DNA from 4 places in the Paenibacillus sp. FSL R7-0333 genome. Region 1 is predicted to be linked to each of the others. Evidence: riboswitches for the same ligand, from Rfam matches in the RefSeq annotation. Region 1 holds a riboswitch; each other region holds the start of a gene.
What was found. Region 1 has a riboswitch for thiamine pyrophosphate ahead of thiC (phosphomethylpyrimidine synthase ThiC). Riboswitches for the same ligand answer to the same signal wherever they lie in the genome.
Positions count from the first base shown of each region.

Region 2: it holds a riboswitch for thiamine pyrophosphate, as region 1 does, so the genes downstream of both, MKY86_RS00495 (ABC transporter substrate-binding protein) here and thiC (phosphomethylpyrimidine synthase ThiC) in region 1, are expected to answer to the same signal.
Region 3: it holds a riboswitch for thiamine pyrophosphate, as region 1 does, so the genes downstream of both, MKY86_RS08730 (thiamine phosphate synthase) here and thiC (phosphomethylpyrimidine synthase ThiC) in region 1, are expected to answer to the same signal.
Region 4: it holds a riboswitch for thiamine pyrophosphate, as region 1 does, so the genes downstream of both, MKY86_RS12640 (ABC transporter ATP-binding protein) here and thiC (phosphomethylpyrimidine synthase ThiC) in region 1, are expected to answer to the same signal.

Region 1 covers NZ_JBBOBZ010000001.1:7,562,819-7,568,268, forward strand. Annotated here, with positions in the region: gene MKY86_RS32685 (ribose-phosphate diphosphokinase) at 1-2, shown strand, start outside; gene MKY86_RS32690 (tetratricopeptide repeat protein) at 169-1,617, shown strand; gene trxB (thioredoxin-disulfide reductase) at 1,664-2,617, shown strand; TPP riboswitch at 2,667-2,773, shown strand; gene thiC (phosphomethylpyrimidine synthase ThiC) at 2,925-4,619, shown strand; gene MKY86_RS32705 (DUF1858 domain-containing protein) at 4,835-5,062, shown strand; gene MKY86_RS32710 (DUF438 domain-containing protein) at 5,077-5,450, shown strand, end outside.
Region 2 covers NZ_JBBOBZ010000001.1:118,371-123,820, forward strand. Annotated here, with positions in the region: gene MKY86_RS00480 (ATP-binding cassette domain-containing protein) at 1-600, opposite strand, end outside; gene MKY86_RS00485 (ABC transporter permease) at 681-1,442, opposite strand; gene MKY86_RS00490 (thiamine-binding protein) at 1,439-1,732, opposite strand; gene MKY86_RS00495 (ABC transporter substrate-binding protein) at 1,785-2,858, opposite strand; TPP riboswitch at 3,007-3,117, opposite strand; gene MKY86_RS00500 (hypothetical protein) at 3,190-4,641, opposite strand; gene MKY86_RS00505 (MFS transporter) at 4,689-5,450, opposite strand, start outside.
Region 3 covers NZ_JBBOBZ010000001.1:2,121,606-2,127,055, reverse strand. Annotated here, with positions in the region: gene thiH (2-iminoacetate synthase ThiH) at 1-283, opposite strand, end outside; gene MKY86_RS08740 (thiazole synthase) at 312-1,076, opposite strand; gene thiS (sulfur carrier protein ThiS) at 1,107-1,310, opposite strand; gene MKY86_RS08730 (thiamine phosphate synthase) at 1,307-1,981, opposite strand; TPP riboswitch at 2,102-2,205, opposite strand; gene MKY86_RS08725 (hypothetical protein) at 2,261-2,797, opposite strand; gene MKY86_RS08720 (SDR family oxidoreductase) at 3,049-3,921, opposite strand; gene MKY86_RS08715 (GNAT family N-acetyltransferase) at 4,225-4,755, shown strand; gene MKY86_RS08710 (S-layer homology domain-containing protein) at 5,004-5,450, opposite strand, start outside.
Region 4 covers NZ_JBBOBZ010000001.1:3,063,725-3,069,174, forward strand. Annotated here, with positions in the region: gene MKY86_RS12630 (ABC transporter substrate-binding protein) at 1-669, opposite strand, end outside; gene MKY86_RS12635 (ABC transporter permease) at 666-1,442, opposite strand; gene MKY86_RS12640 (ABC transporter ATP-binding protein) at 1,423-2,193, opposite strand; TPP riboswitch at 2,328-2,430, opposite strand; gene MKY86_RS12645 (TetR/AcrR family transcriptional regulator) at 2,497-3,153, opposite strand; gene MKY86_RS12650 (DHA2 family efflux MFS transporter permease subunit) at 3,304-4,824, shown strand; gene MKY86_RS12655 (amino acid ABC transporter substrate-binding protein) at 5,093-5,450, shown strand, end outside.

The DNA.
Region 1 (5,450 bases):
AACTCCCGCGTCTTTTTTTGAGCTTTTCCCTCCCGTTAGCTCTCTCTCTGAGACTTGAGAATCTCGTTGCCACATGTGGTATACTGTGTGAAGAAGACAGCCGAGACCATAAATGGAAACGAACAGGTAAGGCTAGGGAAGCTGAAACAAGGGAGGTGCCTTGCTTCCATGATAGAGAGAACTTCAGAGAATGCCGCGGAGCACAGTAATGTCATTCCGGTCACTCTGGATGCCAATTTTTTCTTTGAAAGAGCCGTTCGGTCGCTGGACCGCTTTCAATATGATAAGGCATTAAGAAATTTTCGCAAAGCTGTTGAATATGAGCCGGATAATCCGGTGAATCATTGCAATATGGCGGGTATATTATCTGAGATGGGCAATTATACCGCATCTAACGAGATTCTTATCCATGTTCTGGAGAAAATCGACCCCGCTATGACAGAATGCCATTTCTACATGGCTAATAACTTCGCCAATATGGAAAGCTTTGAAGAGGCGGAGCGTTCGCTGGTCACTTACTTGGAAGAGGATGCTAACGGCGAGTTCATGACCGAATCCGAAGAACTGATGGAGCTGCTGCAATATGAGCTGAACCGGCCTGCTCCGCTGGTGCGTATCCGCAGCCGTGAGGGAGTCGTAGAGCATGACCGGGCGCGTAGTCTGCTGGAGGAGGGTAAGTTCCCTCAGGCTGTAGAGCTGCTGGAGGAGATCACTGCGGGTACCCCGGATTTTTTGGCTGCGCATAATAATCTGGCATTAGCTCATTTCTATATGGGCCGGTTCGCCAAGGCGAAGGAATGTCTGAATGAGGTGCTGAAGCAAGACCCCGGCAATCTGCATGCTCTGTGCAATATGGCCATCTTCCTGCAGTATGCAGGAGATAAGGAACAGCTTGAAACGCTGCTCGGTATGCTTGAAGCAACGGTGCCGTTCCATCAGGAGCATGTATTCAAAATGGCTACAACCATGGGTATCCTGGGCCGGCACGCTGCCGCTTACAGCCATTTCCGCCGTCTGCTGAAGGATGAGGAGGTCGCCGGAGATGCCGGGCTGTATCATTACTGTGCGGCCGCGGCAAGCAATAGCGGAAAACATGATGAGGCGCTGCGCTGCTGGAGACAGGCAGCCAAGCTGGACCCTGCTTCCGCTGTCCCGGCGTTCTTCCTGTCCCAGCTCCAGCAGGCCCGGGCAGAAGGACAGCCTATGCCTGCTGTCAGCTATAACTATCAGCTGCCCTTCCAGGAGCAGCTGAAGCAGTGGAAGGGCAATACGGGCAGATTCACTGAAGAAGTGCGGAATAATCCGCTGCTGCGCGCCTCGTTCTTCTGGGCGCTGCGCTACGGCGATTCCGCTACGAAGCTTCAGGTGACCGAGGCTCTCCGCTGGATTGAGGACGAGGAGATGTCCGAGGTACTGCGCGGAGTTCTGGAGCAGGAGCCGCTGCAGGAGGACCGCCTGCAGGAGGCGGTATTGTTCAGCCTTCAGCGGCTGATCGGGGAGAACCTGAATGAAGCCGGCGGCTCGCCCGGCGAAGAGCAGGAGCCTGCGGCTGCTCCCGGACCCAAGGGGATGCTGCCCGGAACCGGCGGCTTATCGCCGTCCACTACCCGTATTTGAAGCAATTGCTGTTGTAAGAACACCTACTTGTAAGGAGGCCAATGTAATGTACAAAACGATTGTAATCGGAACAGGCCCGGCCGGGCTGACTGCCGCGATTTATCTGGCGCGTGCGAACCTGAGCCCGCTGGTCATTGAAGGTTTGCAGCCGGGGGGACAACTGACAACGACGACAGAAGTGGAGAACTTTCCAGGCTTCCCTGAAGGGATTCTGGGTCCGGACCTGATGGACAATATGCGCAAGCAGGCGGAACGCTTCGGCGCTGAATTCAAGAATGGCTGGGTGGAGTCGGTGGACTTCTCACAGCGTCCGTTCAAGGTAACAGTGGACGGAATGGGTGTACTGGAAGCGGAGTCGGTTATTATTTCAACCGGGGCCTCTGCAAGATATCTGGGCATTCCGGGCGAGCAGGAGAATGTGGGACGCGGGGTCAGCACCTGTGCGACCTGTGACGGCTTCTTTTTCCGTAATAAAAAGATTGTCGTCGTCGGCGGCGGAGACTCCGCTATGGAGGAAGCCAGCTTCCTGACCCGCTTTGCGTCCAGCGTAACGCTGGTTCACCGCCGTCCCGAGCTGCGGGCCTCGAAGATCATGCAGGACCGGGCGCGTGACAACAGCAAGGTAACCTGGGCCTTGAACCGCACACCGGTTGAAGTAACGGTAGGAGAGACCGGAGTGAAGGGCCTTACGGTGCTTAATAATGAGACAGGTCTGACAGAGCTGGTAGAAGCAGACGGTGTGTTCGTAGCGATTGGACACACACCGAACACAGCCTTCTTAGGCGGCCAGATTAACACCGATGCCAACGGTTATATCGTGGTGAACCCGGGTACCACCGAGACCAACATCCCGGGTGTATTCGCCTGCGGCGATGTACAGGATACACGTTACCGTCAAGCGATATCGGCAGCGGGAACCGGCTGTATGGCCGCTATGGATGCCGAGAAGTTCCTGGAAGGTACGATGGTGCACGACTGGAGCGAATCGCTGGATAAATAACGGGTTTACAAGAATTACCCATACAGGTAAAATGTATTTAATTAGATAAGATACCCACTAGGGGAGCCTGAATAGGCTGAGACGGGAAAATTGAATTTCCGGACCCTTGAACCTGATCTGGATCATACCAGCGTAGGAAAGTGGAGTCGGACCTTTTTTGAATACAGTCTTATTTGACTGTTCCTTTAATAAAGCCGCTCCAGGTGGAGCGGCTTTTTGACTTGCAGGAATCTATAGATTCTTCGGCTCAGTCTGCTGCGTGACATCTTATCTGATTGACTCACAGAGTGAAGAGGAGGAGATTGGAATGTCAGAAATGATGAAGAACGAAGAGGTGGATCTTTCCGGATTCCCCGCAAGCCGTAAAGTGTATGTGGAGGGCTCACGCCCGGATATCCGGGTTCCGATGCGGGAGATCAGCCTCAGCAGAACCGAAGGCGTTGCCGGGGAAGAGGACAATGCTCCGCTGCGGGTCTATGACACAAGCGGTATGTACACGGATGCCGCGGAGGAGATGGACATTCGGAGGGGGCTGCCGCCGCACCGTTCAAGCTGGATCGCGGAGCGTGGCGATTCGGAGGAGTACACCGGAAGAGCCGTCCGGCCGGAGGATAACGGAATCCGCAGAGAAGGGGCTGCCGCAGAAGCTTATCCAGGACTGTGCAGGAATCCCCGGCGGGCCTATGTAGGCGGCAATGTGACTCAGCTGCATTATGCAAGGCAAGGGATCATCACACCGGAAATGGAGTATATTGCGATCCGAGAGAATACCCGGAAGGAGTTCGTAAGGGATGAGGTGGCTGCGGGCCGTGCTATTATTCCGGCCAATATCAATCACCCGGAGAGTGAGCCGATGATTATCGGCCGTAACTTCCTGGTGAAGATCAATGCCAACATCGGAAATTCGGCGGTCACTTCTTCTATTGAAGAGGAGGTGGAGAAGATGCGGTGGGCGACCCGTTGGGGGGCTGATACCATCATGGATCTCTCCACCGGCTCTAAGATCCATACCACCCGGGAGTGGATTATCCGCAATTCTCCTGTGCCGGTCGGGACAGTGCCCATATACCAGGCGCTGGAGAAGGTGAACGGTATAGCCGAGGACTTAACCTGGGAGCTCTATCGCGACACGCTGATTGAGCAGGCGGAGCAGGGGGTGGATTACTTCACCATTCATGCCGGGGTGCTGCGGCGCTATATTCCGCTCACTGCCCGGAGAATGACCGGCATCGTATCCCGGGGCGGATCGATTATGGCTGCCTGGTGCCTGGCCCATCAGCAGGAGAACTTCCTGTACACACACTTCGAAGACATATGTGAGATCATGAAGACGTATGATGTGGCCTTCTCACTGGGGGATGGCCTGCGTCCCGGCTCTATCGCCGATGCCAATGACGAAGCCCAGTTCGCCGAGCTGGAGACGCTGGGAGAGCTGACGGCGCTTGCCTGGAAGCATGATGTTCAGGTTATGGTAGAAGGTCCGGGCCATGTGCCAATGCACAAGATCAAGGAGAATATGGACAAGCAGCTTGAGATTTGTCACGAAGCCCCTTTTTACACCCTCGGTCCGCTAACTACGGATATTGCACCCGGCTATGATCACATCACGTCGGCCATCGGGGCAGCGATAATCGGGGGGCTTGGAACGGCAATGCTGTGTTACGTTACACCTAAGGAGCATTTAGGCCTGCCTGACAAGAATGATGTGCGCGAAGGCGTCATTACCTACAAAATTGCTGCACATGCCGCAGACCTCGCCAAGGGACATCCGGGTGCGCAGGACCGGGACAACGCGCTGTCCAAGGCGCGGTTCGAGTTCCGCTGGCGCGACCAGTTTCATCTCTCCCTGGACCCGGAAAGGGCGCAGGCGTATCATGATGAGACGCTGCCTGCGGAGGGGGCAAAGCAGGCGCATTTCTGCTCGATGTGCGGCCCTAAATTCTGCAGCATGCGGATTTCGCATGATATCCGGAATTCCCATAGATGGAGCCAATCACTGTAACTTAGCTGCATGACCTAATCTATATGTAGGTATGTTGTTCATGGCCGAGAGGCCGTGAATACAGCGGAAACGTATAATTCTGAGGCTATCCCCCCAAGCTGAATGGCTGGCGGGGATAGTCTTTTTGTAGTTAGTGATTACAATCACAATTCACCCCTGTACCCTATGCTAAGCTGGTGTTGAGAAGAATTCTCATTAGTGAGGTGTGCAAAAGGATGAGCAAAGCGTTGAAGCTGGATGAATCGGTCTTTGAGCTGGTAACCAGGCACCCGGAAGTGGTGGAGATCATGGTGGAGCTGGGATTCCGTGATATTGCAAAGCCTGGAATGCTGCAGACCGCAGGACGATTCATGACCCTGTCTAAAGGAATGAAGTTAAAGAAAATAGAGCTGGAAACCGTTCGGCTGGCCTTTCAGCAGCATGGTTTCGAGATTATAGAATAGAAGGAGAGATTGCGATGAGCGAACTGATTAATAACCGCGAGGTCGATATTCCGGAACAGACACGCCGCCAGGCTATGCTGAGAGAGATCATCAAGGAGCTGCATGCGGGCAAAAGCGTGGAGGAGGTTAAGGCGCGATTTGAAGAGGCGGTAGGCGATGTTACGGTGGAGGAAATCTCCGCCATGGAGCACTCCCTGATGACCGAGGAAGGCATTCCGGTAGAGGAAGTACAGCGCCTCTGCTCTGTGCATACGGCAATTTTCAAAGGCTCGATTGAACAGATTCACCGTTCTTCTAAGCCCGAGGAGCAGCCCGGTCATCCCGTGCATACGTTCAAGCTGGAGAACCGCGAGATCGAGCGTCTGGTCAACTTCCGGCTGGAGCTGCA
Region 2 (5,450 bases), 7.4 Mb from region 1:
CTCCTCCCACAGCTCCAGCAGCCAGCGCTGCATCTGCTCGCGGGTCAGCGCGTCGAGCGCGCTGAACGGCTCATCGAGCAGCATCAGCTCCTGCGGTGCGAGCATGGCCCGCAGGAAGGCGGCCCGCTGCTGCATGCCGCCGGACAGCATGTGCGGGTAGGCCCGCTCGAAGCCGCCGAGGCCGATCTTCGCCAGCCAGTGGCGCGCAGCTTCGCGGGCCTCCCGCTGCGGGGCGCCTTGCAGCTCGCCGCCAAGCAGGACGTTATCCAGTGTGCTGCGCCACGGGAACAGCGCGGGCTGCTGCGGCATATAGCTGATCTTGCCGCGCTGCCCGGTCACCGGGATGCCGTTCATGCGGACGGTTCCGGTATCCGGCAGCGTAAGGCCGCCGATAATATGGAACAGCGTGCTTTTGCCGCAGCCGGAAGGGCCGACAATGGAGACGAATTCCTGCGGCTCCACGGTCAGGGACACCTGATCCAGCACCTGCGTCTCCCGGCGGCGGTGCTTGAACGACTTGCTGATGCCGCTGACTTCGAGCGCAGGCGGCACAGTCCGTGTACCCAGGCGTCCGTCTCCGTCCGCCTTCTCCAGTTTAATCCTCGTAAGCTCAGACACTTCGCGTAACCTCCTTCAGTTGATTATAAGTACTTCCGTGTTGGGATATCCTCCCGTGGGCATTAAGCTTCCTTGCGCGGCTTCCAGCGCACCAGCCATCTCTCCAGCAGGGCAATGAGCGCGAATAATACGAGACTCAACAGCACGATAATAGCGATGGCCACGAACATCCGGTCCGCACGGTAAGAGGACTTCTGCAGCAGCATATAGTAGCCGATCCCTTTGTCGGCGCCGATCCATTCCGCCACCACTGCGCCCATCACCGCATAGGTGGCGGAGATCTTGAGGCCCGAGAACAGGGAGGGCAGGGAGCCGGGAAGCTCCAGCTTGCTGAAGATCTGCCACTTGCCCGCACCGGCCATCTTCATATAATTCATCATTACCCGGTCGCTTTGCGTCAGCCCGCCCATGGTCGCAACAGCTACGGGGAAGAAGCAGACGAGGGTGATCAGGATGATTTTGGGCAGCAGGCCGAACCCGAACCAGATAATCAGCAGCGGGGCAAGCGCAATGGAGGGCACATTCTGGCTGAGGATCAGCAGCGGATAGAGGGCTCGCTTGACCCAGGGCAGCAGATGCAGCAGCAAGGCGGTGAGCAGGCCGATGCCTGTGCCGACCGGGAAGCCGATCAGGGTCAGCCGCAGCGTGGCGGCGGTGTGCTCCCAGATCCCGGAGGCGTTGTTCTTCGTCTCACGCGCGATATCCGCGGGGCTGGGCAGCTGGTAAGCCGGGATGTCGAACAGCATGACCGATAGCTGCCATATCCCGACAAAAAAGAGGACCGCCACAAAGGGCGGCCACACTAGCTTCCAGGTGCTTCTCACGGCCGGTATTTCTCCGTCAGCTTCTCCATGCTGATGCCGCCCGGATTATGGGCGATCTTGATCTGTGAGATCATACTCGGACTGCCGGAAGCGATCAGCGCCTCATGCATGTCACGCACAATATCCAGCAGCTCGGACAGCTCGCCTTCCATCGTGGTCTCCAGCGGATTCACCTGATGCTTCACGCCTGACTTTTGAATGACCTCTATAGCCTTGTCCACGTAAGGGATGGAATCCTCGTTGTTCGGTGTCTTGGGAATTACCTGAATGCTGAGCAGTGTGTTAGCCATGATGAATCCTTCCTCTCCAAGTTAGGTATAAGATTCCCGCCATGCGGGCTCATTATGATTCCGGCAAAAATTCATTCGTAAACGTACTCTCCGCATCCAGCGGCTTATCCAGCAGCTTCAGGCCGTACATCCAGTCGGCGTAATTCTTCCAGATCTCAAGCTTCTGCTCACCCCAGCGCGGGGCGTCGTCCTTGTATTTCGGGCTAAGCCATTTCTGGCTGGCCAGCACCAGCTTGGGGTCCAGATCAGGTACAGCATCAGACAAGACCGTCGCGGCTTCTTCCGGGTTATCGATAGCATACTGATACCCCTTGGACGTAGCCTTAAGGAAGGCCTTCACCACTTCAGGATGCTCGGCGATCTCCTTCTCGCTGGTGGTCAGCACCGGTGTGTAGTAATCAAGCTGCGGCGCATAATCCTTAAGATACAGCATATCCAGCGGCTCGCCGCGCAGCTCGGCCTCTACCCCGGTCCACGCATAGAAGATCCAGGCGAAGTCAATATCCCGCTTCACAGCTGTGAAAAAGTCCGCTTCGCCGATATTCACCAGCTTCACCTTGGAGACATCCCCGCCTTCGGGGTCCATAATCGCTTTCATGGCGGCCTGCTCCGCAGGGGAGCCCCAGCCTCCGTACGTTTTGCCTTCAAAATCCTTCGGCGTCTTAATATTGCGGTCCTTCGGAGCCGCGAAGCCCGAGGTATTATGCTGAATGATTGCAGCAATCGATACCAGCGGCACATCCTGCAGACGGGCCAGGGTCAGCGCCTCCTGGGCACTGATGCCGAACTGGGCTTCGCCGGAAGTGACCATTGTATCCGACCCGGCAGCGCCAGGCTGTACAATCTGGACGTCAAGACCTTCCTCCGCGTAATAGCCCAGCTCTTTGGCTGCATACAGGCCGGTATGATTCGTGTTCGGCGTCCAGTCCAGGGCAATCTTGACCGGAGTCAGCGCCTTAGGTGCATCTGTGGGTGCGGCTGCGGTTGCATCAGGTGCAGCCGTGCTGTTACCGGCAGCAGGTGCGCTGGCCCCCGCATTGCCGCTGTTGTTCCCGCCGCCACATCCCGCGACCGTGAGAACCAGCATGGAGCTGAGCAGTAGTGTGACTGTTTTTTTGACTCCCATTTCTCTTTCTCTCTCCTTCCAGCAACCCCTGGTCTTCAGAGCTTACAGAAACCCTATTCCTGTACATACTTAGAATCAAAAAAGCGTCCCGAAGATCGGGACGCCAGTGACTTGCGTGAGGGGATTCAGCTTCAGTACCGCTCAAGGCACTGTGTTGAATGAAGATTCCTACGCTGGCATTATCCAGATCAGGTGTAAGGGTCAGTATCTTGTGGGATACAATCTCAGCCGGCCAATTCCAGCACCCCTGGTTCTATAAAGTTCACGGGTATTGCTATGTTCTTACGGTGTATTATAGACGGCAGCTTCGACATTGTCCACCCTCTGTGTCTTAATCCCTCGTATAATGCCGCTTCTTCCGGCGGCTGCGGATGCCGTTCCAGATCTCTCTCAGCGTTAAGCCGACACTGACGGTAATCCCAGAGAAGGTCAGGAACAGAGCCAGATACTCGAACGCGGAGTACTCCAGCATTTTGCTCCAGTCGATCTGGCCCTTCAGATCCTCGATGACCTGATTCATCCCGTATATCCCGCTGATGACCGTAAATACGGTGAGCACCATCAGGAGTGTATCCCGCCGTTTGGCCTGGAATTTGTCCTGGTACTGGAACAGGTCATTGAGGGTCATTTTCACCTCATCGAACAGAGCATCATTGCCATATACCTTACGCAGCTGAAAAAAAATCTCCCGCCCCTGCGACTGTGAAATCAGCTCCAGGAAGTAGAATTTGGCCGAGAATTTGTTGATCAGGAAGATCAGATTCTCGATCTCGTCGTTATCGTGGTTGATGCGCAGCCGGGAGTGGAGGTTGGCGAGCTTCAGCAGCACGATTTTATGAAAAATACTCAGCAGCATTCCGTAATAATATTCGCCGTACATCTGGCTGATCAGGCCTGCGGCAATCTCCGGCTTCGCCCGGCTCACGCAGCAGAAGGTCTGCTCATTGGTCATATAGTAGGTGTCCGGTCCCCAGCGGCTATAGCAATGCTCCCGGGTGTACTGCTTGATATAGTCTGGATCACTTGCACTCATGTAGGGGCTGCCGTCGATGGTCAGACCATCCACCTGAGAGGCACGGTAGAGCATTTCGACACTGATCTCTTCCTCATCCTCCGGGAGATTAACGCCGTAGAAGGCCTGCACCAGCATCCGTTCATCGACGAAGAAGGGCAGGGTCTCGAAATAATTGCCATTGGTCTCCGCAGGATCGAGATACGGCTCCAGCCCGGCTGCCAGATGCCTGAACACGAAGTCCTCCACCCGGGCAAAAGACTTCTTATGACAATGGATGAAGGTATGCTCATCCTGAACACTCACATCCTCCAGGTTGCGGAACCGGTCGGCGAATTCCAGCACCATGCTGAAGGGGAGATTCTCCTCCTCAATAGCCACTCTTACCGTCAGAAAGCCCAGCTCGAACGGGCAGAGGAACACATCGGTCGACAGCACGCGGAAGGGAACCGTCTGAAAGGGCATTTGCAGCCCGCACAGCAGATCATTGGCCCGGGAAAAGCGGCGGAAGGAATCCCTGTCCTTCTCACGCGGAAACAAGACATGGGCGGCAAACGGAAGATAGCTGCGCTCCATTTTCTCATGGGATACACAGTGGCTCTCTCCGTAATAGGCATGCTCCAGTTCCTTGTTCTCAAGAAAAAAACGCGTAAATCCATCCTTCTGTAAACTCTCAATCAGCTCTTCATCGACCTCGGCCTTGATGGAGAAGGGGAAAATGAATTGCAGCAAGGCGGTATGCAGAGTGGGCTCGGAATGCGGTATAGCCATGGGTGGGTTCCATCCTTATTCGCAGAATATGGACCTTGTAGCTTCAATTACCCGATTCTCCAGGCGGTTACGCTCAGCACGAATAACAGCGCGGCAAAAGCGGCCAAAAGTCCCGAGGTCTGGGCGATCTGCAGATGATCCATGGACCAGCCGGTCAGCAGCGGCAGCACTGCGCCGCCAATTCCGCCGGAGGCGATCATAATGCTGGGCGTGGATTCTTCCGCGCCGGGCAGCAGCTTGCTGGAGAAGACCAGCGCGATCGAGAAGATGCCGGACATGAACAGGCCAAGCAGCAGGATGATCGCAAAGGCGGCAAGCCGGTGACCGGCGAACGGGAAAATAACGAGCAGCAGCAAAGCGGCAAAGCAGCTGACGAGCACATAGATGCGGTAGGAAATCTTCTCGGCGATGACACCGGCGAACAGTCTGCCCGCCGACATGGCCAGCCAGAAGAAGGTCACCGTGAGTGCAGCCGCGGCCTCGCTCATGCCCAGCTTCGCAATGAAGATCGCCGGCATGAAATTCACCAGGCTCATCTCAGTGCCTACATAGAGAAAGAAGAACAGAATGAACAAGCCCAGCACGACCCATTGCTTGCCCTTGTAGGGCAAGGACAACCGTCTGGTGGTTCCCGCTTCCGCTGCCACAGCGCGGTCAGGGCGGGCAGGCCGCTCATTCAGCGCGCTGTCCAGCGGGCCGAATCTGCTCTTCGCCCAGAAGAGCAGCGAGAGGAGGGAGAAGGCGGCAACGATCAGGAAGGCCAGCCTCCACTGCCCTGCGGCAATCAGCGGACTGGCCGCCAGCGGCAT
Region 3 (5,450 bases), 5.4 Mb from region 1:
AACTGAAGCTGCAATACGTACAGTGATTCACGCAAAAATCAGCCAAGTACATCGGGGTAAACAGCTGCATCACATGGCCGAAATGCGTACGCGTTAACCGGTGCGCCTTCTGCGCCATCTCCTCCAGATAAGGCTCCGCTGCCGGAGACAGCAGGGCCATCAGCCCCTCTTCATCGACCTGGTCAGCACGAAGCGCGCGCTTCACATCCTCTGCCGTATACCGGCTCCATAGCGTCCCGTAAGGAAGCTGCTCCAGCCGGGTCATCGTCTCATAAAAGCTCATAACCGTTCTCTCCTCCCTATTCCATCTGTCAGGCCAAGAACCCGGTCAACGGTGAAGAGGCTGCCGCCGTCTCTTCCACAGGCCCCAGTCCGGCGAGATAAGCCTTGCGCCCTGCGGCTACCGCGTCACGGAAGGCTTCTGCCATCAGCAGCGGATCTGAGGCGGTGGCAATCGCTGTATTAAGCAGCACCGCTGCGGCCCCCATCTCCATCGCCTCAGCCGCCTCGGACGGTCTGCCGATTCCGGCATCCACGATCACCGGCAGATTCGTCTCGGAGATCAGAATCCGGATCAGTTCCTTGGTCTGCAGTCCGCGGTTGGACCCGATCGGCGCTCCCAGCGGCATCACGGCCGCAGCCCCCGCTGCCTTCAACCGCAGGGCGGCGGACAGGTCAGGACTCATATACGGAAGCACCACGAAGCCCTCTGCTGCAAGGATCTCGGTCGCCCGGATGGTCTCGGTATTATCCGGCAGCAGATATTTCTGGTCGTTGATGACCTCAATCTTCACCCAGTTCCCCAGCCCCGCCGATCTCGCCAGCCGGGCAATCCGTACTGCTTCCTCTGCGGTGCGCGCACCGGAGGTATTAGGCAGTAAGGTCATATGGGAAGGAATATGGCTGACAATATTGTCACTGCTCTCCGGGTCCACCCGGCGCAGAGCAACGGTAATGACCTGTGAGCCTGATCGCGTAATCACCTCGGGAATGAGGGTGTTGCGGCTGTATTTTCCGGTACCAATGAACAGTCTGCTGGTTAGAGTCACTCCGCAAATCATCAATGGATCTTGCATGTTAACGCCTCCTGGAATAAGTCTTCTTGTTTAGCCTCCGCCTACAAAATGAACCAACTCCACCCGGTCCCCCTCGCTGAGCAGTGTCTCTCCATAAACCTCTCTGCCGGCAAGCTCACCGTTCAGCTCGACAATCACCAGCTTACCGGCCCACTCGGGCCGGGACAGCAGATCCTCCAGTGTCCGGCAGCTCTCTTCAATTCTATGCCTCTTCCCGTTAACGGTCACATTCATGCCTGTTCACCTCCTGCTGTGCCCTGTGTTTGAGCCATATCCAGCGCTTCAGCCAGCTCTGCTGCCCTGTGGACCGCTTCCCTGTAAGCCCGGGCCGCTGCCACCGGGTCCGGGGCTCCACAGATCCCCGACATGACAGCAATGCCAGCCGCCCCTTGGGCCAGCACCACTCCGGCATTGTCCGGGGTAATCCCTCCAAGCGCAATCAGCGGGATGCAGCTCCAGCGGACGGCCTCTGCCAGCTGCGCAAGTCCGCGTGCCTGCTGTCCGGGCTTACAGGCCGTCGGGAATACATGCCCGTAGAGGCAGAAGTCTGCTCCCTGCCTTCCAGCCTCCGCCGCCTCTTCCCGCGAGTGTACCGATCTGCCGATCCGCAGGTCCGGTGCAAGCCCGCGTGCTGCGGCTGGCTGAAGGCTATGCCAGGCCAACTGTACACCGCCTGCCCCGGCGGCCAGGGCAACATCAATCCGGTCATTAATGACCAGCTTCGAAGGCGGAACCCCGGCCTGAAGCATCTGCTGCGCCGCCGCCAACAGTTCCCGGGCGGGCATGGCTTTTTCCCGGAGATGGATATAATCCACTATAGAATGTACCGCCACGGCCCAGTCGGCCAGCGCTTCAGGCGGCAGCCGCCCGTCTGAGATGACATGAATTTCGTGCAACACGTCCACCTTCCTCTCCTCAGCGCTACGCTGATCCCTACCTTCAAACACAAAAAAGACCGCTCCCCGTAAAGGAAGCAGTCTGGAATAAAAGCAGGAATACCGGTACTAGCCGTATACCCCCGCTGCATTATTCGTTCTCCACTTCCCTACGCTGGTATAAACCAGATCAGGTTCAAAGGGTCCGGACAACTTACGCCCGTCTCAGCCTTGCGGCACCCCTAGTGATCGTTCTATGCGGTTGTTTCGTCTTGCTTGTTGTATATTAGCATATTATTTCTGTCAGGGCTATTCTTTCGTAGATTTTACTTCAATTACAAAAACCACGGATGAACTCCCTTCTGAAAATTTACCATCCTCGGTTGTCCAGAATGCTGATATGCCGTAGTAATAAACGCCATGTTCTTTTGGAGCATTAAAAGAGCCGTTCTTCAATGGAATTTGCACTTCTTTATCATCGACAAATTGCTGAACGGTTAACCCGCCGGGTGCCGGTTTATAAGTAAAAGCAACATCAATCCCCCCCTCAGGGGCTATAACAGTGGGAGTAACCCCCTGTACCATGGATTGTCCTCCTGTATAATCCGCACATCCTAATTTTCCCCAGCAATAGCTGCCTTGGGTAACCGGAATTTGGGTTTTTCCGGAAGTAACAAGGGGTAGCGGTGGCGATTCCTGTGTAATTCTAATCCCAATGCTTTTTGCATTTCCTTCCAATCTTGTATTTGCCACAAGTCTCCCTGCAAAAGGAGTCAAATAAATGAACACTACCAGAAAAACTAAAATCCCCGCTGCAGATAGAATGAATCCTTTTTTTCTAAGCATCCCAATCCCCTTTCATATCAAATTATCTAAATAGACGGAAATATATTGTAATAGTTACAAGCGCTGAAAAAAAGCCTGCCGGCAAGCGGTTAGGCTTTTTTAAAAGAGAATTTATATGTTGCACACGATAACTTATCCTTCTATTTCTCGCTGAAACGGTACTGTCCTTTAAAAGGACGGCAAAGCCGTTTCCATTTGCTTTCTGAAGATGTCGATTAAAGAATCTGCATCCAGATCTTATTCTGCACCCATCATCCGTTCACAACCTCGCCGCCGTTCACATGCATCACCTGTCCGCTCACATAGGAGGAATCGTCCGAAGCCAGGTACACATACGCCGGTGCCAGCTCTTCAGGCTGTCCCGGGCGCTTCATCGGCTGGGTGCCGCCGAACTCACTGACCTTCTTAGCGTCAAAGGTTGACGGGATCAGCGGGGTCCAGATCGGTCCGGGCGCTACCGCATTCACGCGGATGCCCTTATCCGCCAGATTCATCGACAGTGACCGGGTGAAGCTGAGAATGGCTCCCTTGGTGGACGAATAGTCCAGCAGCTGCGGGCTGCCGCGATACGCCGTGATGGAGGTGGTGTTAATGATCGTAGCACCTTTTTTCAGATGAGGCATGGCGGCCTTGGTCAGATAGAACATGGAGAAAATATTCGTCCGGAACGTACGCTCCAGCTGCTCCGCCGTAATGTCCTCAATATGATCCTGCGGATGCTGCTCCGCCGCATTGTTGATTAGAATGTCAAGCTTGCCGAGTCCTTCAACGGTTTGACGAATCAAGCTCTGACAGAAGCATTCGTCCCCGATATCCCCGGCGATCAGAATACACGTTCTGCCCTCCTGCTCCACCTGGCGCTTGGTCTCTTCCGCATCCTCATGCTCGTTCAAGTAGGAGATCACCACATCCGCGCCCTCCTTGGCAAAATGAACGGCAACCGCACGCCCAATCCCGCTGTCGCCTCCGGTAATGAGCGCAGCCTTGCCCAGCAGCTTGCCTGCTGCCTTGTACGCTGGTGTCTCAAACTCCGGAAGCGGGTTCATCTCACTCTCAATTCCGGGGCGCTGATCCTGCACCTGCGGTGGTAAAGTTTTGACAGGTTGCTTGCTAGTGTCTGGCATAATCCATTCTCCTTTCGCTGTCCACAGTATTGTTGATCAATCATGTTAGCATGGCTTAAGGTCTGGTGTTTATGCATCAGGCAGTGTGCCTGCTTGGCTCTACGTTATGTTACTTACCACACTTGGCAGCCGCCCAAACAAGTAATCTTCGTTCAACGGTTCCTATAGCGGAACGATAGTCAGTGAGTAACGAACGTTTCCAAAAAGAATATTATCTATATCCGCTAAGGGGAATGACCTATACTTTGTGGGGAACAACGGCAAGATCGTATTGAAATTATACTAGCAGGAGGGTATCGCACAATGAATGCAAGAATAACCTTATCTCCGGTCACCCCGGATGATATCGATTTCATCACAGATCTGGAAACCAATGCTTCGCTCTGGCCCTTCGAGGATATGCTTCCAACCGACAAGGAGGCCGTCCGGAAGACTGTGGCGGAACGAATCCAGAGCGACTGGCATAGACAATTCCTGATCCGGCTAGCCACTCCCGAAGCAACCCCTGTAGGGGAACTGAGTATACACTGGTATGTAAAAGAGCGCGAGAGCTGGGAGCTGGGCTACAGCCTTTTCCCTGAATACCGGGGGCAAGGCTATTGCACCGAAGCGGCGCAGCTGGCCTTGAAGCTTGCTTTTGAAGAATGGAAGGCCCACAGAGTTGTGGCTATGTGCAATGAATACAATACCTCATCCATCAAATTGCTGGACAGGTTAGGCATGGTCCGCGAAGGCGTATTCCGGGAAGAAATACACTGGAACAACCAGTGGGTGAACCAATACTTTTATGCGATACTGGATCGGGAGTACCGGGCGATTACCGGGATACGATAAACGCACGGCCTACGCGGTGCGCCCGGTCCAATTGTGTTCGGTTTTTCGATTACATTCGGCCTACGTGGCGCGTCCGGTCCAATTGTGGACATTCTGTTTTTAGGCACATTGCTCATTTTCATGCTGGAGCTGCGCCTTGAAAGACATGTTTGTTTTCGCATACATCGGGTCGATATCTCTTCATAGCAGTACATCGCCCCTCATGACAAGACCTCACTCCTTGGGATAGCGGCCTTATTTCCAGAACTCTATTCATCTTCCTTCACAATTGCATCCTGAACCTTACCCGCACCCGTAACCTTTGTTGACATATTCAGAATCGCCTGCATCACCGTTGTCCCTTCATCCAGCTCTATCTTACCCCCTGTTGCAGTGGCAGCGGTCTTAAGCGTGCGTATGGAGCCTTGTTGCAGGTGGAGGACGGGTCCCTTGGCTTCAATGTTCACATCTCCGAAATTGCCGTTAAGCGTCACTACGATCCCGGCTGCAAGGCCGGATGGCAGATCAATATCTGTGAACCCTTCTCCGGTACCCTCCCCCTCTTCCAGATTTACACCGGACTGTACCGACAATGCCTTCACCCAGGTTGTACCTTCGGTGACCAGGCGGGCAGTTCCACTATTCTTCTGCACAATCACTTGGTTCATGGTTGTGTTTTTGAGCTGCACTGAGGGATCTCCGCTGCCCTGTATGAT
Region 4 (5,450 bases), 4.5 Mb from region 1:
GCCCATAATGCCATCCACCCGTCCGGTGGAGAGAGCAGGGATCAGCTCATAGCCGACATCCACCAGCTTGAGGGAGGAAGGGTCCCCGCCGTCGCTTTTGACCATCGTGTTCAGCATGGCTTCATACAACGGGACGGAGGAATATCCGGCCTGCTTGCCGGACAGCTCTCCGGGGCGGGTAATGCCGCTGTCTGCGGCTACCATGAGATGATTCAGCGGATGACGCACCAGCGCGGCAATCGACTTGACTGGAATCTGCTCACCCTGTGCCATCAGCACCTGGGGCTGATAACTGAGTGCCAGATCCACCTTCCCCGCAGCAACAAGCTTCAGCGCATCATTGGTATCGGCCGGCATCTGAATCTCAACCTCCAGACCTTCCTCAGCGAAATAGCCTTCAGCCTCTGCCGCATACAAAAAGGAGTGGACAGCATTGGGATACCAATCGAGCATAATCGTCAGCTTATGGGCCCCGCCTTTAGCCCCGGTCCCAGCCCCGGCCTCAGAGGTAGAGGGTGCAGCAGCCGGGGAGCCGGAGGCCGCCGGATTGTCCGTATTGGCGCAGCCTGCCAGGACAGGCAGCATACATAGCAGCAGAGCGGGCAGCAGCAGCTTGACTGGCTTTGATATTCCACTCAACAGATAACGGAAATAGCGGATAGTAGTCATGAATAACGTCCTCTTTTCTTCAGAATAATCTTCTCCAGCGCGGCGACTGCCAGAAACAGCAGGATACCGAGTAGAGATAATAAGACAACAGCGGCGAACATCTTGGCACTCTGCAGATTCCCGGCCATTCTGCGGCTGAAATAGCCCAGCCCCTGGCTGCCCCCTAGCCATTCCCCGATGGTTGCACCGATCACACAGTACACAGCCGACAGCTTCAGTCCGGAGAAAAAAGAGGGCAAAGCCAGCGGAACGCTCACCTTCCCGAGAATCTGCCAGCGGTTCGCGCCATAGGTCAGCAGCAGCTCCCGGTAGGCGTCCGTGTTCTTGGACAACCCGTCATAGGTGCCGATGACCACCGGGAAGAAAGCGGTTAGGAAGACAACGGCGACCTTACTCCATAGGGTGTAGCCGAACCACATGATGAACAGGGGAGAGAGCGCGATCAGCGGAACCGTCTGGCTGATAATCAGCAGCGGGTACAGCGCCTTGGCCAGCGGACGGAACAGGTGCATGGCGATTCCCAGCAGGCTGCCGCAGACCACGGATAGTGCGAAGCCTGTGAGCACTTCAAGCAGTGTGGCGGGCAGATGTACCCCGAACAATAGATGGCGGTCTTCCATCAATGCCATCCACACCGCAGACGGAGCCGGAAGGATGAAGGGAGGAACCAGGCCCAGCCGGGCTACAGTCTCCCAGACTGCAAGCGTCAGCAGGGCGAGCAGGGCAGCCGGACCGTAATGCTGGAGCAATCTTCTAGGAGCGGCGGTTCTCATATAGCTTCAGCTCCAATTCCTGGCGCAGGGCGGCGAACTGCGGTTCATAGTTCAGACTGTGATGACGCGGACGGGGGAGACCGGCTGGGAATTCCTGCATCCCGCTGCCGCCACTGCCCGTCATTAGATAGATTCTGTCACTGAGCAAGAGTGCCTCCTCCAGGTCATGGGTGATGAACAGCACCGTCTTGTCCAGCTCTGCCCATAACTCCAGCAACCAGCGCTGCAGCGAACGCTTGGTAATGGCATCAAGCGCCCCGAACGGCTCATCGAGCAGCAGCAGATCATTCCCCGCCGCCACGGTGCGGAGGACCGCCACGCGCTGGCGCATCCCGCCGGACAGCTCCTGGGGATAAGCCCCTTCGGTTCCCTCAAGGCCGAAGCGTTGCAGCAGGGTACGGATCTCGGCCACAGCGGCCGCTTTGGGACGGCTGCGCTTGAGTTCCCAAGGCAGCAGACAATTGTCCAGCACGGTGCGCCAAGGCAGGAGGAGATCCTGCTGCGGCATGTAGGCCACACTGCCCAGCCTCTTCGCTGCTGCCGCGGACTCGGCTCCGTTCAGCGTAATCCTGCCTTTGTCCGGCTCCAGCAGGCCGGCGATGATTTTGAACAAGGTGCTTTTGCCGCATCCGCTTCCGCCTACGACAGAAATGAATTCGCCGCGCTGCACATTCATGGATAGCCCTGAGAAGACTGGGGTCCGGGACGAACCCGTCCCGAAAGCATAGGATAGATTGCTAATGTTGATCATAAGACTATGTACGAAACCTCCCGGATTGATTGATATAGATATTGTGTTGAGCACAAAAAAGCCCCATTCATTCCCGGAGGCAATGAATGGGGCGGAAGGTACAGTCGGCTGCGGCCCTGTGACGGGAACCACTGATACATTCTGCTCCACTTCCCTCCGCTGGTATGATCCAGATCAGGTTCAAAGGGTCCGGAGCTTAAGCTCCGTCTCAGTCGGCCGACTCCCCTAGTGAATAATGTTGCTATTGAATTCGTAATTGCTACTTAATATACCACAAATTCTTCTCTTGTAAAGAGCAGATGCTCAGCGCTTCGCCAGACCGGTCACGAACAAGGTGACGATGCCCCGGGAGATGTCCAGCTTGGAGGAATGGTGCCGCTTCTGCTCATACAGGTACAGATCGGGGCTGAGAACAGAGATTAAGGCCGTGGCGGCAAAGGCAGGATCAATGTCAATAATCTCACCGCCCTCCGCAGCACGCTGCAGCAGCTCAGTCATCATCACCCCCAGCCGCTGAAAAAAAGGATGCTCAAACTGGGTCAGCTGCTTCTTGCCGGTGAACTCGGCTTTGATCATATTCAGCAGCTCAGCATACTGCTCAATGAAATCGGCAATCTGCTCAATGCTGCTCTGTAGCTGAGCGAGAGCCGGAGCTTCACCGGCACTTGCAGCCACCTGCTGCTCCAGCCCGGACAGGAATTGATCTGCGCTGCCCTTCAGCAGTGCAGAACAGATCTCACCCTTGTCCGTGAAGCGGCGGTACAGGGAGCCTTGCCCTATGCCTGCCCGCTTGGCAATGCTGTACATGCTGACTGCCTCAAGTCCGCTCTCGGTGAACAACTGGCGGGCAGCTTCAAGAATCCGCTGTACATAAGGATCGGCGGACTCGGGCGGAGCAGATTCTATGGCTTGCGGAGCTGAGCGCGGGAGCTGTGCAGCATCGGTGTCTGGCTTTTTCATGAGTACCCCTTTCAGAAAAGAATTGACACATCGGACAATTGTCCGTAGACTATGAATTGCACTTACGGACAGTTGTCCGTTCACTCATTATATAGAACAATCTGCCCGCAGGTCAATGTAGAACGCGGACAGCTCAGGAGGAGAAGAGACATGGATCAGACCTTGAAGCAGGAAGCCGATTTCCGGCTGTCCAGCATTCTGGTTCCGCTGCTGGCCATTATTGCCGGAGTATTTATGGTTGTGCTGGACAGTACGGCAATGAATGTAGCCTTGTCCAGGCTGGTGGTGGATTTCAAGACGGACCTGCATACGCTGCAGTGGGTAGTTACCGGATATATGCTGGCTCAGGCTTCAGTTATTCCACTTTCAGGCTGGCTGTCTGACCGGTTCGGGGCCAAGACGGTCTTCCTGACGGCGGTAATTGTGTTTACGATAGGCTCGATTCTGTGCGCTACACCAAGCAGCGCCGAATGGCTGATTGTTTTCCGGGTCATTCAGGGACTTGGCGGTGGCTGTGTGCTCCCTGTCGGGATGGCCTATGTGTACAGACTGGCTCCCAAAAGTAAGGTTGGCGTTGTCATGGGGATTATGGGTATTCCCGTCCTGTTCGCACCCGCTATTGGTCCGGTATTGTCGGGCTGGCTGGTTGAATACCATTCCTGGCGCTGGATCTTCCTCATTAATATTCCGATTGGCATTATTGCTGTGCTGATCGGACTGCGCAAGCTGCCGAATGCGGCGAAGAACAGCGTGCCCGGCATGGATAAGCTCGGTATGGTTCTTGGCCCGCTGGCTTTTGCTTCGCTCACTTACGGGGTCAGCCAGGGTGCGCAGAGCTGGACCTCTGAGAAGACGCTGATCGGGCTGCTGTTGGGCGCTGTGGCGCTGATCGCTTTTGTCATCGCCGAGCTGCGCTCCAAGACACCGCTGCTGGAGCTGCGGATTCTGAAATCCGTTGATTTTACGACAGGGATCATCGTGCAGTGGATTGCCCAGTTCGGCTTATATGGCGCGTTATTCCTGCTCCCGCAATTTCTGCAGCAGGCCCGCGGCTTCGGCGCATTTGATACCGGCCTGACGCTGCTGCCGCAAGCGATTGCTTCCGGGCTGATGATGCCGGTTGCCGGAATCCTGTTCGACCGGATCGGTGTGCGCTGGCTCGTGGTCTGCGGTCTCAGTCTGGTCTCCGGTGCGTTATTCCAGTACTCCCATGTGGATCTTACCACGCAGAGCGGCGACCTGATCCTTCCGCTAATCATGTGCGGGGCCGGAATGGGCATGATGATGATGCCGATGAACACGCATCTGCTCAACAAGGCGCCAAGTCATCTGGTGAACCGGGTAACCTCGCTGACGAATTCGATGCAGCAGGTGATTACCTCGCTGGCCGTCTCGACGCTGGTTACAATTCTGACGGCAAGAACAACGGCGCGCGGTACCGAGATGCAGGAGGCCGCTGCCGCTGCCGGAAAGAGTACCGCAGGCGCTTCGCAGGATGCGCTTCTGCTGGCCAAGCAGACCGTGTTGTCGCAGGGCTTCGCGGACACGTTCCACATTATGATGTTTGTCGCGCTTGGCGGTGCGGTCCTTGGACTGCTGCTGCGCCGGGGCCGCCATTCCGGAGCTGAGCGTTCCAAGGAAAAGGCGGCACCGGAAATCATGCACGTATAGTTGTGCCCTTATAGCAGCAGAGCTTGTAACATCCATATAGCAGCGATTCTCCTTTTGCCGGAGGGTCGCTTTTTTGTTGATTTCTCTTCAGAGAATCCTGATGCCGGAGCAGAATTTGGGGTAAGCTAAGCTATGGAAAATCAATACAATATAAATCCGATGTATATAATCGGAAAAAGTTATTGACGCAGGTAACACCCCGGTGTTACGATTCATTTTGCCGGTAATTACGGTGTGTAAAGAGAAGATACGAGAGGGGATTCATCGAATGAAAAAACTAAGTCTAACTATTATGCTGCTCCTGACCATGGTCACGGCTGCGGCTTGCGGAAGCAACAATACGGACAAGACAGCAACGGGCGGCAACACTCCGGCTGAACCTACGGCTGCGGCTACAGAGGGTGCAGCTTCCGGGGAGCAGAACAGCCTAGAAGCCGTCAAAGCCAGCGGCAAGCTGCGCATCGGAACCGAAGGAACCTACGCACCGTTCACCTTCCATGATGCGGACGGCAAGCTGACGGGCTTCGATGTCGAGATTGCTGAGGAAGTCACCAAGCGCCTGGGTGTGAAGCCGGAGTTCATTGAGACGCAGTGGGACGGGATTTTTGCAGGGATGGATGCGAAGC